DNA from 2 places in the Paenibacillus humicola genome. Region 1 is predicted to be linked to the other one. Evidence: riboswitches for the same ligand, from Rfam matches in the RefSeq annotation. Region 1 holds a riboswitch; the other holds the start of a gene.
The links. Region 1 has a riboswitch for cyclic di-AMP ahead of PD282_RS00140 (ubiquitin-like domain-containing protein). Riboswitches for the same ligand answer to the same signal wherever they lie in the genome.
Positions count from the first base shown of each region.

Region 1 (5,619 bases):
TTTTGCGCCGCTGGGCGAAGCAGGCTTGCACGGTCCGGAAAAAATGCTCCTCGTCCGTCACGTCCGCCGCCGGCTTGTCCCGCAGCGTCAGCTTGATGACCGCCGAATCGACGTTCGGCTGCGGAATGAAGACGGTATGCGGCACGATACATACGAGCTCGGGCACGCAGTAATATTGGACGGCCACGCTTAGGCTGCCGTATTCTTTGCCGCCCGGCTTTGCCGCCATCCGCTCGGCCACTTCCTTCTGAATCATGACGACGATATGCTCGAGCGGCAGCTTCTCTTCGAGCAGCTTCATCAGGATCGGCGTCGTGACATAATAGGGCAGATTGGCGACGACGCTGACGCCCTGCAGGCCGCCGAATTCCCGCGCGATCAGCGCGCCGAGATCGAGCTTCAGCACGTCACCGTGCTCGATGCTTACGTTCGGCGTATCCGCCAGCGTATCCCGCAGGATCGGGATGAGCCGATCGTCGATTTCAACGGCGGCCACTTTACCCGCGGCCAGCGCGAGCTGCTGCGTCAGCGCGCCGATACCGGGGCCGATCTCGAGCGCGCCCTTCGTTTGATCCAGCTCGGCGGCCGCTACGATTTTGCGCAAAATATTTTGGTCGACCAGAAAGTTCTGGCCGAGGCTTTTCTTAAAGGTGAAGCCGTGCTTCGCGATCAGATCGCGCGTCCGTCTGGGCGTGGCGATGTCCTGTACCGCCCTGTCTTCCGCCAGTACGGGCCTGCCGCCGCTCTGCCGCCGGGGCGTCCGTTCGTCGTTCATTCGTCCTCCAATTCCCGTTCCATTCGCTGGAGCGCCGCCGCAAATTCGGCCTTGGTGATGCGGAACATCGTGCACCGCTTGAAAAACTGTTTCCCGTTCGCGTAGCCGATACCGAGCAGATTGCCCATGCGCAGCCGCCTGTCCGACGCTTCGGAATGCACAACCAGCCCGGCCTGCATAAGATCGTCCCACGAAATTTCCGGCGCGGACAGGCTTTCCGATTCCGGCACCTCGGTCCTCACGCTCGACAGCGCGCGCCGTATCGCTTCCGGCGATGCGTTCTCGACGCCGATATCGCCTTTATACAGGGCTTCCTCCTGCGGGAGAAACGCATGCTTGCAGCCGGGCACCCGCTGCGCGACGATTTTGCGGATCCGTTCTCCGGCATGGTCCGGATCGGTGAAAATAATGACGCCCCGGCGCTGCCTGGCAAGCGCCACCCGCCGCAGCACGTCTTCTCCAACGGCGGAGCCGCCCGTCTCAATCGTCTCGGCCTCCACCGCCCGCTTGATCGCGACGGTGTCGTCCTTCCCTTCGACGACAATGATTTCGTTGATCATAAGATAAGCCGATCATTCCCTTCAGACAAACTGCAAAAAGAAGAGGCAAGCGCCTCTTCTTATCATGGCATATTTCGATTCGAATTACGAATATGAATAAATCACAACCGGTTCGCTATACGGCTTCCGGTTTTTTCGGACCGATGACATACACGGTGTAGCCCCGTTTCCGGCCGAATTTGTTGGCATACGATTCGTTCTCAAAGTAGACGTCGATCTTACTGCCTTTGATCGCGCTGCCCGTATCCTCCGCACGCCGGAAGCCGATGCCTTCGATATAGACCCACCAGCCGAGCGGAATAACATCCGGGTCGACGGCGATCGTGCGCCCTTCCTCAACGTGCGTCCCCGAAGCCGTAACCCCGTACAGCGGGTGCGACTCGCTCTTGCCGGTTGAGGCTGCGTCTGCGGTATAGGCGGTCAGCGTCACGTTTCGTAACACTTTCTTAGCATTAACCGTTATGCCCCGCTTCGTCAGCGTCTGAACGCTCGGTGATCTGGCCGAGAGCACGGTAACTTTGGGCTCCGGCTTTTTCGTGCCGACCGCGACGATCTGATCCTTCTTGTCGGTCTGCATCAGCTTCGCCACCATCGACTGGGACACGAGCACGCCGTCCGCGAAAATGTTTTCATATCGCTTCACAACGGTGCCTTTTTTACCGGTTCTGACGACCTTTTGACTGCCCTTTTCAAGCTTCGGATCTTCCTTCTTGATGACGCTGAAAGGCAGCGTATACCGGTTCTCGGAATATTTCTTGTCGATCCGGGTCACCCGAACCGCCATATTCGGCTTCACTGAGGTCTCGGGAGCAGGGAACACCTTATCCTGAGGCCGTACCAACAAATGAGCTTCCTCGATCGCTCCCTGTACCGTTCTTTCTGTCGTGTACAACGTTCTAACCTTGCCGTCGGCCTTCACGACGACCGGAACCGCTTTATCGATGACGACCCTGTCCCCGTCCTTTACTTCCGCATTCAGCGGCATGGACACTTTGTCATGCGGTCCAATCGTGATGGCTTGTTCATCCAGTAGGCGTTGCAGGACCCGCTCCTTGGTGGAGACCAGGCTCTCGCGTCCATTCACTACTACGGAGACGTGCTTGTCAGCAGAAGCCGTTCCGTACAACAACACCAGAAACATGAAAGTCATAGCGATTGAGATCAGAGCGCTTAGCACAATTAAACGCACGTTCTCATGCTTCCATCGCAATGCGAAAGACATGCTGGATGATCGTTTACCATGGGTGTCCTTAAACGGGAATACGCCCACTTCTTCGGTCCTCCTTACATAGCCCCGCCGTCGAGTGTTACGCATGATACATTTGACGCGACTATAATGATTTGCGTGCAGACACGCTCTTCGGGTTTCCCCAAAGCTCACCTCCATGATAAAACCCTATGTCATCGGGTAAAGCAATATTAACCAAAAAATAAAGAAGCCCCGAATGACAGAGGATCTGTTTCGTGGCTTCCGCAATGAAATCGGACCATGGATTGGCTGCACGAGGTTGATCTCTCTTTGAACGCTTGCGAGGTTAGCTGTCGGGTTCGGGCGAGAGAGCCGCCCTATTCGCCTGTGCCCGGCGCACCGGTGCGCCTGCCTGCGAAATTCACCCCTAGAAGAATTCGATGCTTCAGTACGGTCCGCGTAAGGGCCTTCCTTCTGCAGCATGTGGTTCCCCCGCTCTCCGCTTCCGGAGATTAAGCGATAATGGTTTGAAATCCGTTTTTCAGTTTCAAAACTTTCTGAAAAGAATCATACCGTCTTTTGCTTCGCATTGTAAAGAAGCGATTAAGGACGATTTTAACGAATTTACAGGAAAATAAGACGGTATACGCGCAATATCTTCCGTCAAAATCAGTTTTTTCGCTTGAAAAGTCCCGAATCCTTGCGATATAAGCTTGATTCATTCAATTCCATAACATTTTTTGGCATTTTCCGTTGTGATTTTTGAAATTTCTTCCAGTGTTTTCCCTGTTATTTCCGCTGCCGTCTCGGCTACCAGACGAACGAATGCGGACTCGTTTCGTTTTCCGCGATGGGGGTGCGGAGCCAAATATGGCGCATCCGTTTCGATCAGCAGCCTGTCCAAAGGGACGCGGGCCAGCACTTCTTTCGGCACGCGGGCGTTCTTGAACGTAACCGGTCCGCCGAAGGAAATATAGAAATTCATCTCCATGCACTTTTTCGCCGTCTCCCAGCTGCCGGAAAAGCAGTGCATGATGCCCCCTACTTCGCTTGCTTTTTCTTCCTGCAGCAGCCGGACGATATCTTCGTGAGCGTCGCGGTTATGAATGACGATCGGCTTTTTTTTCTGCCTGGCCAACCGGATCTGTTCGCGGAAAACGCGGTGCTGAACCTCTTTAGGAGACGTATCCCAATGATAATCCAGGCCCGTTTCGCCGATTGCCACCACCTTCGGATGATCGCACAGCGATGCGATCCATTCCAAATCCTCCGGCTTCATGTCGATGCTGTCGACGGGATGCCAGCCGACAGCTGCATAAATAAAATCGTACTGCTCGGCAAGCGCGATCGTGGATGGAATCGTTTCGCGGTTAAAGCCGATATTGACCAGCATATGGACGCCGGCTGCCCGCGCTCTTTCGATCATTTCCGCGCGGTCGTCGTCGAACTTATGCGAATCCAGGTGAGTATGCGTGTCGATTAATAGCGGCTGCATCATCCTATTCCCCTTTCTATAAGAAACCGAAAAATGCACGAATATGCGGACGAAACAAATGCGCTGATTCACGCACCGTTTCCTCAGGGTAATAGATATGGTATTTGCCCTGATGAAGGCCCGTGATAGAACGAACGATTTCGGAACGCTCGGAGATTTCGGACAGACGGCCCTCTCCGTCAAGGAGCAGAATGGGCGGTTTTTCGTCCTTTTCCGTAAGCGATCGCGCTCCCGGACGATATACATCATAAGGCATATCGTAGGGAAAGTCGATTTCCAGGTCGTATTCGGGGTCCAGGCCGGCGGCAATAAACTCGCTTCGAATTTCTTCCCAAAGCCCGTCGTCCGCGTCTTCCATCGCAATGTACTTGTACAGCCTGCGGTGAAGGAACCGGCGGCACAGCGCCGAGAGCCGCGGGTCCGGCTCGCTTGTCCACTGCATAAAGACGGACTGCACCAGCGCCTCGTCGAGCGCCAGGTAGCTGTCAACGCCCAGCGTGCCATCCAGCAGCCGTCTAAGCGGATCCAATATGAAACGAAAGGGATAGTCACCCCCATATAATTCGCTCGCTCTGCGAAATATTTGCCGAAGTATGATCTCGGAGCTCCGCGTCACCGGATGGAAATAGACCTGCCAATACATTTGGTAGCGCGACATGAGATAATCTTCAACGGCATGCATGCCGCTCTCTTTGACAACAATTCGCCCTTGATAGGGGCGAAGCACGCGGAGAATCCGGTCCAGGTCGAATGTGCCGTAGTTTACGCCGGTAAAATAAGCGTCCCGCAGCAGATAATCCATTCGGTCGGCATCCATTTGGCTCGATACGAGACTGATCACAATGGGGCGGTCGTACGTTTTGCGGATGACGCCGGCTACATGCTCTGGAAGCGATGGATCATATTCGCGCAGCACGCGGTTGATCTCGGTATTTTCCAGCAAGATGCGGCATGTCCACGCCTCATGGCTCGTGTCGAATATCTGCTCGATCGAGTGGGAAAAAGGACCGTGTCCGACATCGTGGAGGAGCGCTGCGCAGAGCGCGATCAGCTTTTCTTCCCGGGGCCAGTCCGGGTAAGCGCTCCGTTCGAATTGAGAGATGATTTTTCGCGTAATTTCATAGACGCCCAGCGAATGCGAGAAGCGGCTGTGCTCCGCGCCATGGAACGTCAAATACGACGTGCCGAGCTGCCGGATCCGCCGAAGCCGCTGAAATTCCTGCGTATTGATCAGTTTCCAGATTAAATTTTCCTGCACATAGATATATTTATGGACGGGATCTTTAAATACTTTCTCTTCCGCAAGCGGCGGATGCCTAAGATTCATGCTCTTCCCTCCGATTCGACAATAGGACACCATTTCGACAATATTAGTCGAATATATGTCGAAAAATGTCGCAAATGGATTTCCAAATGTCTATTCCCTATTACAGCCCCCATTGAACAATAATCCCCCTAAACAATGGTCTGAAGGGCAAAGTGCCCAATATTTCCGGTTAAAATGTGGTTGACTATTATGGGAAACGTTGGTACTATAGATACAAGAAAAGATAGAATTTTGTCGAACACTGGCGAATTACCACCTGAGAGGAGAAAATAG
Region 1 covers NZ_JAQGPL010000001.1:25,194-30,812, reverse strand. The annotation lists gene rsmA (16S rRNA (adenine(1518)-N(6)/adenine(1519)-N(6))-dimethyltransferase RsmA) at 1-775, opposite strand, end outside; gene rnmV (ribonuclease M5) at 772-1,335, opposite strand; gene PD282_RS00140 (ubiquitin-like domain-containing protein) at 1,451-2,524, opposite strand; cyclic di-AMP (ydaO/yuaA leader) riboswitch at 2,844-3,053, opposite strand; gene PD282_RS00135 (TatD family hydrolase) at 3,243-4,019, opposite strand; gene PD282_RS00130 (HD domain-containing protein) at 4,036-5,346, opposite strand.

Region 2 (5,619 bases), 600 kb from region 1:
TGGATAACGATTGGCACATGCGGCCACCTCCTGTCCGCATTAGTATTTGCTGGAAATCCCATATTCATGCAGCAGGTGCCTAAGACGTTCAAATTTAGTTATCGCCGACATATCCGCGGAATGCGCGGGGGTTCCTATCTGCCCGGCTTGGTAGGGGAAGGCATACAAAAAGACCGCCGGATGCTCCGGCGGCCTCACGATAGATGATGAATTCGGCTTTTCTCTGCGAGGCATTCAGCCTTCCTGCGCTGCCGATGCGGTCGTGATCATCCAGCTGACGCCGAACTTATCCTGCAGCCGGCCAAACAGCGAGCCCCAGAAAGCCGGCTTGAGCGGATCATGCACGACGCCGCCCTCGGACAGCTTCTCGAAAGCGGCATAAGCTTCCGCTTCCGCACCGAATTCGAGCGCCAGATTAATGAAATCGCCCCGGCTCACCTGCATGTTCGCAATGTCCGACATAAAAATGGATACGCCCGCCGCTTCCACGCAAAGATGCATCACCTTATCCTTCATCTCTTCCTTCGCATCCGGCAGATCGCCGTGCAACAAGATGGAGTTCATTTTTCCGCCGAGCGCCTCGATGTAAAAATCGGCCTGCGCTTTGGCATCCTCCGAGAAAATGTAGGGCGTCAGTTTCGCCATTCGTTATCCTTCCTTTCATCTGCGGGAGTTAGAAATCTTCCTTTATCGTATCACGATAGCGGCAGATGGATTTCTTCCGGATTGCGGTTTTCCCCACCGTTTTGCACGGCATTTACGAGGAAGGATTAACGATAGGATGCACTCGTTTTACCGGCCGCGAAATTCCGGAGGGCATCAGCGGTTCAGATGGAACGGCACCGTGGCGATAACGACGTCCTTCTGGTTGTATAGGTAGGCGCGGATCAGCAGGCTGGTCTGGTTGTGCAGCAGGTTTTCCCACCAATGCTTCGTGATGAACTGCGGAATGAGAATCGTGATATGGTCGGTTTCCGCCGTTTTCCATTCCACCGTCTCGATAAATTTGATGAGCGGCTTCATGACGCTGCGGTAGCGCGACCGCAGCACGATCAGCCGGATGCCCGGATTCCACTCTTCCCACCGCTCCTCCATCTTCCGGATTTCCTCATCGTCGAAGCCGACGTAGACGGCGAGCACGTTGTCGGTCAGCGATTTGGCATAGCTGATCGAGTTCAGTACGACGCGCGTAATGCCGGCGACCGGGACGACGATTGTACTCCCTTTGATGCACGGCTTGTCGGACTTGATGTTGATGCGCAGCTCCTCGGCCGCGTTCCGGTAATGCCGGTGAATACGGTTGAACAAATAGATGACGACGGGCAGAAAAACGAATACCATCCAGATTTGCGTAAACTTTGTAAAAATGAAAATGAGCGTGATCGTCAGCGTCGTCAGCATGCCGATCGTATTGATCGCGAATTTCACGGCCCAGCCCGGCGGCCTCAGCCGGACCCACCGGACCATCATCCCGAGCTGCGACAGCGTAAAGGGGATGAATACGCCGACCGCGTACAGCGGAATCAGATTTTCCGTATCGCCGTGGAAGGCGATGACGAGCAGCATGGACATGACGCCGAGAAAAATAATGCCGTTCGAGAATCCCAGCCGGTCGCCGCGCACCTTGAACATATGCGGCATGAACTTATCCTTCGCCAGCATGAAGGCAAGCAGCGGAAAAGCGGAATACGCCGTATTCGCGGCCAGAAACAAAATAAGTGCCGTGATCCCCTGGATCGCGTAATAGAGCACGCTGCGCCCGAAGGTCGATTCGGCGATCTGCGAGACGACCGTTTCCTTCGGATCCGGCGCAATGCCGAACAAATAAGCGAGCACACTGATGCCGATGAACATGCTGCCCAGGATGAGGCCCATCATCATAAGCGTCATCGCCGCGTTGCGCTCGGCCGGCTGCCTGAAGTTCGGGATGGCGTTCGACACCGCCTCGACGCCGGTGAGCGCCGAACAGCCCGAGCTGAACGCCTTCAGCAGCAGAAACAGGCTGATGTTCGATACGGTCGTGCCGATTTCGGGAGCCGCCGCATGAATGCCGCCCGCCGCATATTTAATCAAGCCGGAAATAATCAGGACGAAAATCGCGACGACAAACAGGTACACCGGCACCGCCAATAACGAAGCCGACTCCGTAATGCCCCGCAAATTCATAATCGTCAGAAACACGATCATGACAAGCGCGATCAGCACGCGGTAATCGTGCAGCACGGGAAATGCCGACGTGATGGCGTCCGTTCCCGCAGACGAGCTCACCGCGACCGTCAAAATATAATCGACAAGCAGCGATCCGCCGGCCACCAGCCCGGTCGGCACGCCCAGATTGTCTTTGGCCACGATATACGCTCCGCCTCCGGTCGGATAGGCGTAGATGGTCTGGCGGTACGAGAGGATAAGCACCGTCAGCAGCCCCAGCACGGCCAGCGAAATCGGCAGCGAATACCAGACGGCCGCGAATCCAGCAGCCATCAGCACGAGCAAAATTTGCTCCGTGCCGTATGCGACGGACGACAGCGCATCGGACGACAGCACCGCGAGCGCCTTCAGCTTGCCGAGCTTCTCGTCTTCAAGCTCGGTCGACTTCATCGGCCGCCCGATCAAGAAGCGCTTCAATTTATTTACCATCAGTGTGGACTCTCCTTTGAAAATCGTCCGGAGCGCTTTTTTATTTTTCCCGGATTGCCCGGCCTTAGCCGGGTACTACTTTCGTATCAATAACCATTTCCGCACAGCACAAAAACACAGAGTCTCCCTGTTCCTCTGCGGCCGTTCAGGTCCGTTTACAATTCATATCCGCCTCCCATGTCCACGCTTGCGAAGTTAGCTGCCGGATTCGGGCGGCATGAGTCGCCCTACGCGTCCGGGACCCATAAGGTCCGAATGCGATTCACCCCCGTGCGATAATCGAACCGGGCTCTTGGCCCCGGCCGGTCCCGCACTGTCGGTTCCCCCGCTTTCCGCCTGTCTGGCGGAAATTCAGCGATCCAATAATAAAATAAACTGCGAAATAATCACGAATCGAATCATACTCCGCCGGGGCTCGGCTGTAAAGAATAGAAAAGACCGGTATGAAGCGATATTTCGTGTATCCTTCCGCCGCTGCAGGCCGTTTTATCGGCCGGCCTTATGATCGCGGCCTCTTGCTGTGGATTTCGCTGAAAACCCGCACCAGCATCGCTTGAACAGGGCGGCAAAAAAGGAAGCAAAAAGGCATTGACATCGGGCTTCCGCCTTGTTACGATGTTTTCCATATACAATAATTTTTATCGGATTTATGAGATTAAGACGATTTATAAACCGCATAGGGGCGCCAACCGTACAAACGGAGGCATTTTCGCTAAAGGGCGAAAATGCCTCTTTTTTTATGGGGCGCAAAGCGAAAGGAGCGAATGTGCGTGAGTGCCGTCCAAATCGACATCGCCGGCCTGAACCGGCGCTTCGAAACCAAGGCCGGGCCGGTGCAGGCCCTGCACAACATCGACCTGCAAATGAAAGAAGGCGAATTCATCACCGTCATCGGACCGAGCGGCTGCGGCAAAAGCACGCTGCTGAAAATTTTGGCCGGCCTCGATACGGAGCATACCGGAGCGGTCCGGCTTGACGGAAGGGAGGTAATCGGACCGGGCATCGACAAAGGGTTCATTTTTCAGGAGCCGCGGCTCTTCCCGTGGCTGACCGTCGAACGTAATATTGCGGGGGATCTTTCGCTGAAGAAGCCGGAGGTGCGGGAGAAGGTCGACGAGCTGATCGGGCTTGTCCGGCTGAAGGGGTTTGAACGCTCGTACCCGCGCGAGCTGTCGGGCGGGATGGCCCAGCGCGTATCGATCGCCCGGGCGCTGCTCCGCAGCCCGAAGGTGCTCCTGCTCGACGAGCCATTCGGCGCGCTGGACGCTTTTACCCGCAGCCATATGCAGGAGGTGCTGCTCGACATCTGGGAAACCAACCGGACGACGATGATTTTCGTCACGCACGATATCGACGAGGCGATCTATTTGGCGGAGCGCGTTGTCATCCTGAAGCCCCGCCCGGGCTCGGTTCGCAGCGTCGTGCCGATTGACCTGCCTTTTCCGCGGAAGAAAACGTCAATGGCTTTCCAGGAATATCGCGTCCGCATCATCGGCGAGTTTGAGAAAATCGACGATCCGAAGCCCGAAGCCAGCTACAGTATCTGACCGGCCGGACCGGGCCCAATTTAACGATGAGGTGATCAAAAAATGAATAAAGTGTACGTTCCTCCGGCATCCGGAATCGGGACGCCGTCCTCCCCTGCCGAGACGCCGGCGAAGAAGTGGAGGCCCGGGCCCAAGTCGCGCGGCGCCTTGCTTGGCCTTGCGCTGCCGGTCATTCTGCTCGCCGCATGGCAGGCGGCCGGAAATCTCGGGCTGACGTCGGAGACGCTTCTCCCGACGCCGCTTGAAATTGCCGCCGCCTTCGCGGACCTGATCCGCACGGGAGAGCTTTTCGGCCATCTTGAAATCAGCATGTACCGCGCCGCGCTCGGCTTCGGACTCGGGGCGGGACTCGGGCTCGTCTTCGGCATTCTGGTCGGCTTCGTGCGCCGTTTCGAGCAGACGCTCGATCCGTCGCTGCAAATGCTGCGGATGATCCCGCATTTGGCGGTAACGCCGCTGTTCATCCTGTGGTTCGGCTTCGGCGAGCTGTCGAAAATTTTGCTGATCGCCAAAGGCGCCTTTTTCCCCGTCTACGTCAATACGTTTCTCGGCATCCGCGGCGTCGACATCAAGCTGTTCGAGGTCTCCCGCGTCCTGCAGTACAGCCGCTTCAAGCAGATCGCGCTGCTCATCGTGCCCGCGGCTCTGCCGAACATTTTGCTCGGCATCCGGCTGTCGCTTGGCGTCGCCTGGCTCGGCCTCGTCGTCGCAGAGCTCATGGGCTCGAGCGCGGGGATCGGCTATTTGATCATGGACGCCCGGCAGTTCTCGCAAACGCCGATCGTGTTCGTCGGCATTCTCATTTTCGCCCTCGTCGGGAAGCTGACCGATTCGCTCGTCCGGTTCCTCGAACGGCGCCTGCTTCGCTGGAGGGACAGCTACGGAGGATAGCCCTTCTTCTCCAAGCCTCCGAAAAACAAACGGCCTGCGCGGGCAAAATGCCTGCACGGGCCGTTTATTTTGTTCCGCGCGGTTCGTATCTGCATGTCCGGGAACGGGGGTAAATCCCGCTGAAACGGGCAATAATAGGATCAGACTCACTGACCGGGAGGCGGTAAAATGCAATATTCACCGGCGGATTTGACGCCCGCCGAAATCAAACGGCTGCAGGAGCTCGAGCGGGATTTGTCCGACTCTGCGGACGGCAGCATCGTCGTCGTCGCGTACAAGCGCAGCGCGGAGAACGAGAAAGCCGGTTCGAACCTGAACGGCTCGGAAGGTGCGAGCTACGGCCACGACAGCTCGCAGTCGTAACGGGCGCGCCCTGGGTGCTGCGGAAGATATGGTAAGCGGCCGCGACGGCTCGCAGCCGTAGCAGGAGTGCCTTGGACGCCGAAGAAGCCGCGCGCGGCTGCCGCGGCGGCTCGCAGCCGCAGCGTTCGCGGTCAGGGTGCCGCTTGCGGCTTCGGCAGCGAAAAGCGCTTTTGAGCAGCGG
Region 2 covers NZ_JAQGPL010000001.1:623,756-629,374, reverse strand. The annotation lists gene PD282_RS02980 (SOS response-associated peptidase) at 1-19, opposite strand, end outside; gene PD282_RS02975 (VOC family protein) at 235-645, opposite strand; gene PD282_RS02970 (APC family permease) at 820-2,637, opposite strand; cyclic di-AMP (ydaO/yuaA leader) riboswitch at 2,805-3,004, opposite strand; gene PD282_RS02965 (ABC transporter ATP-binding protein) at 3,402-4,184, shown strand; gene PD282_RS02960 (ABC transporter permease) at 4,227-5,075, shown strand; gene PD282_RS02955 (hypothetical protein) at 5,244-5,438, shown strand.
Region 2: linked by a shared signal. The riboswitch ahead of PD282_RS02970 (APC family permease) and the one ahead of PD282_RS00140 (ubiquitin-like domain-containing protein) in region 1 are both predicted to bind cyclic di-AMP.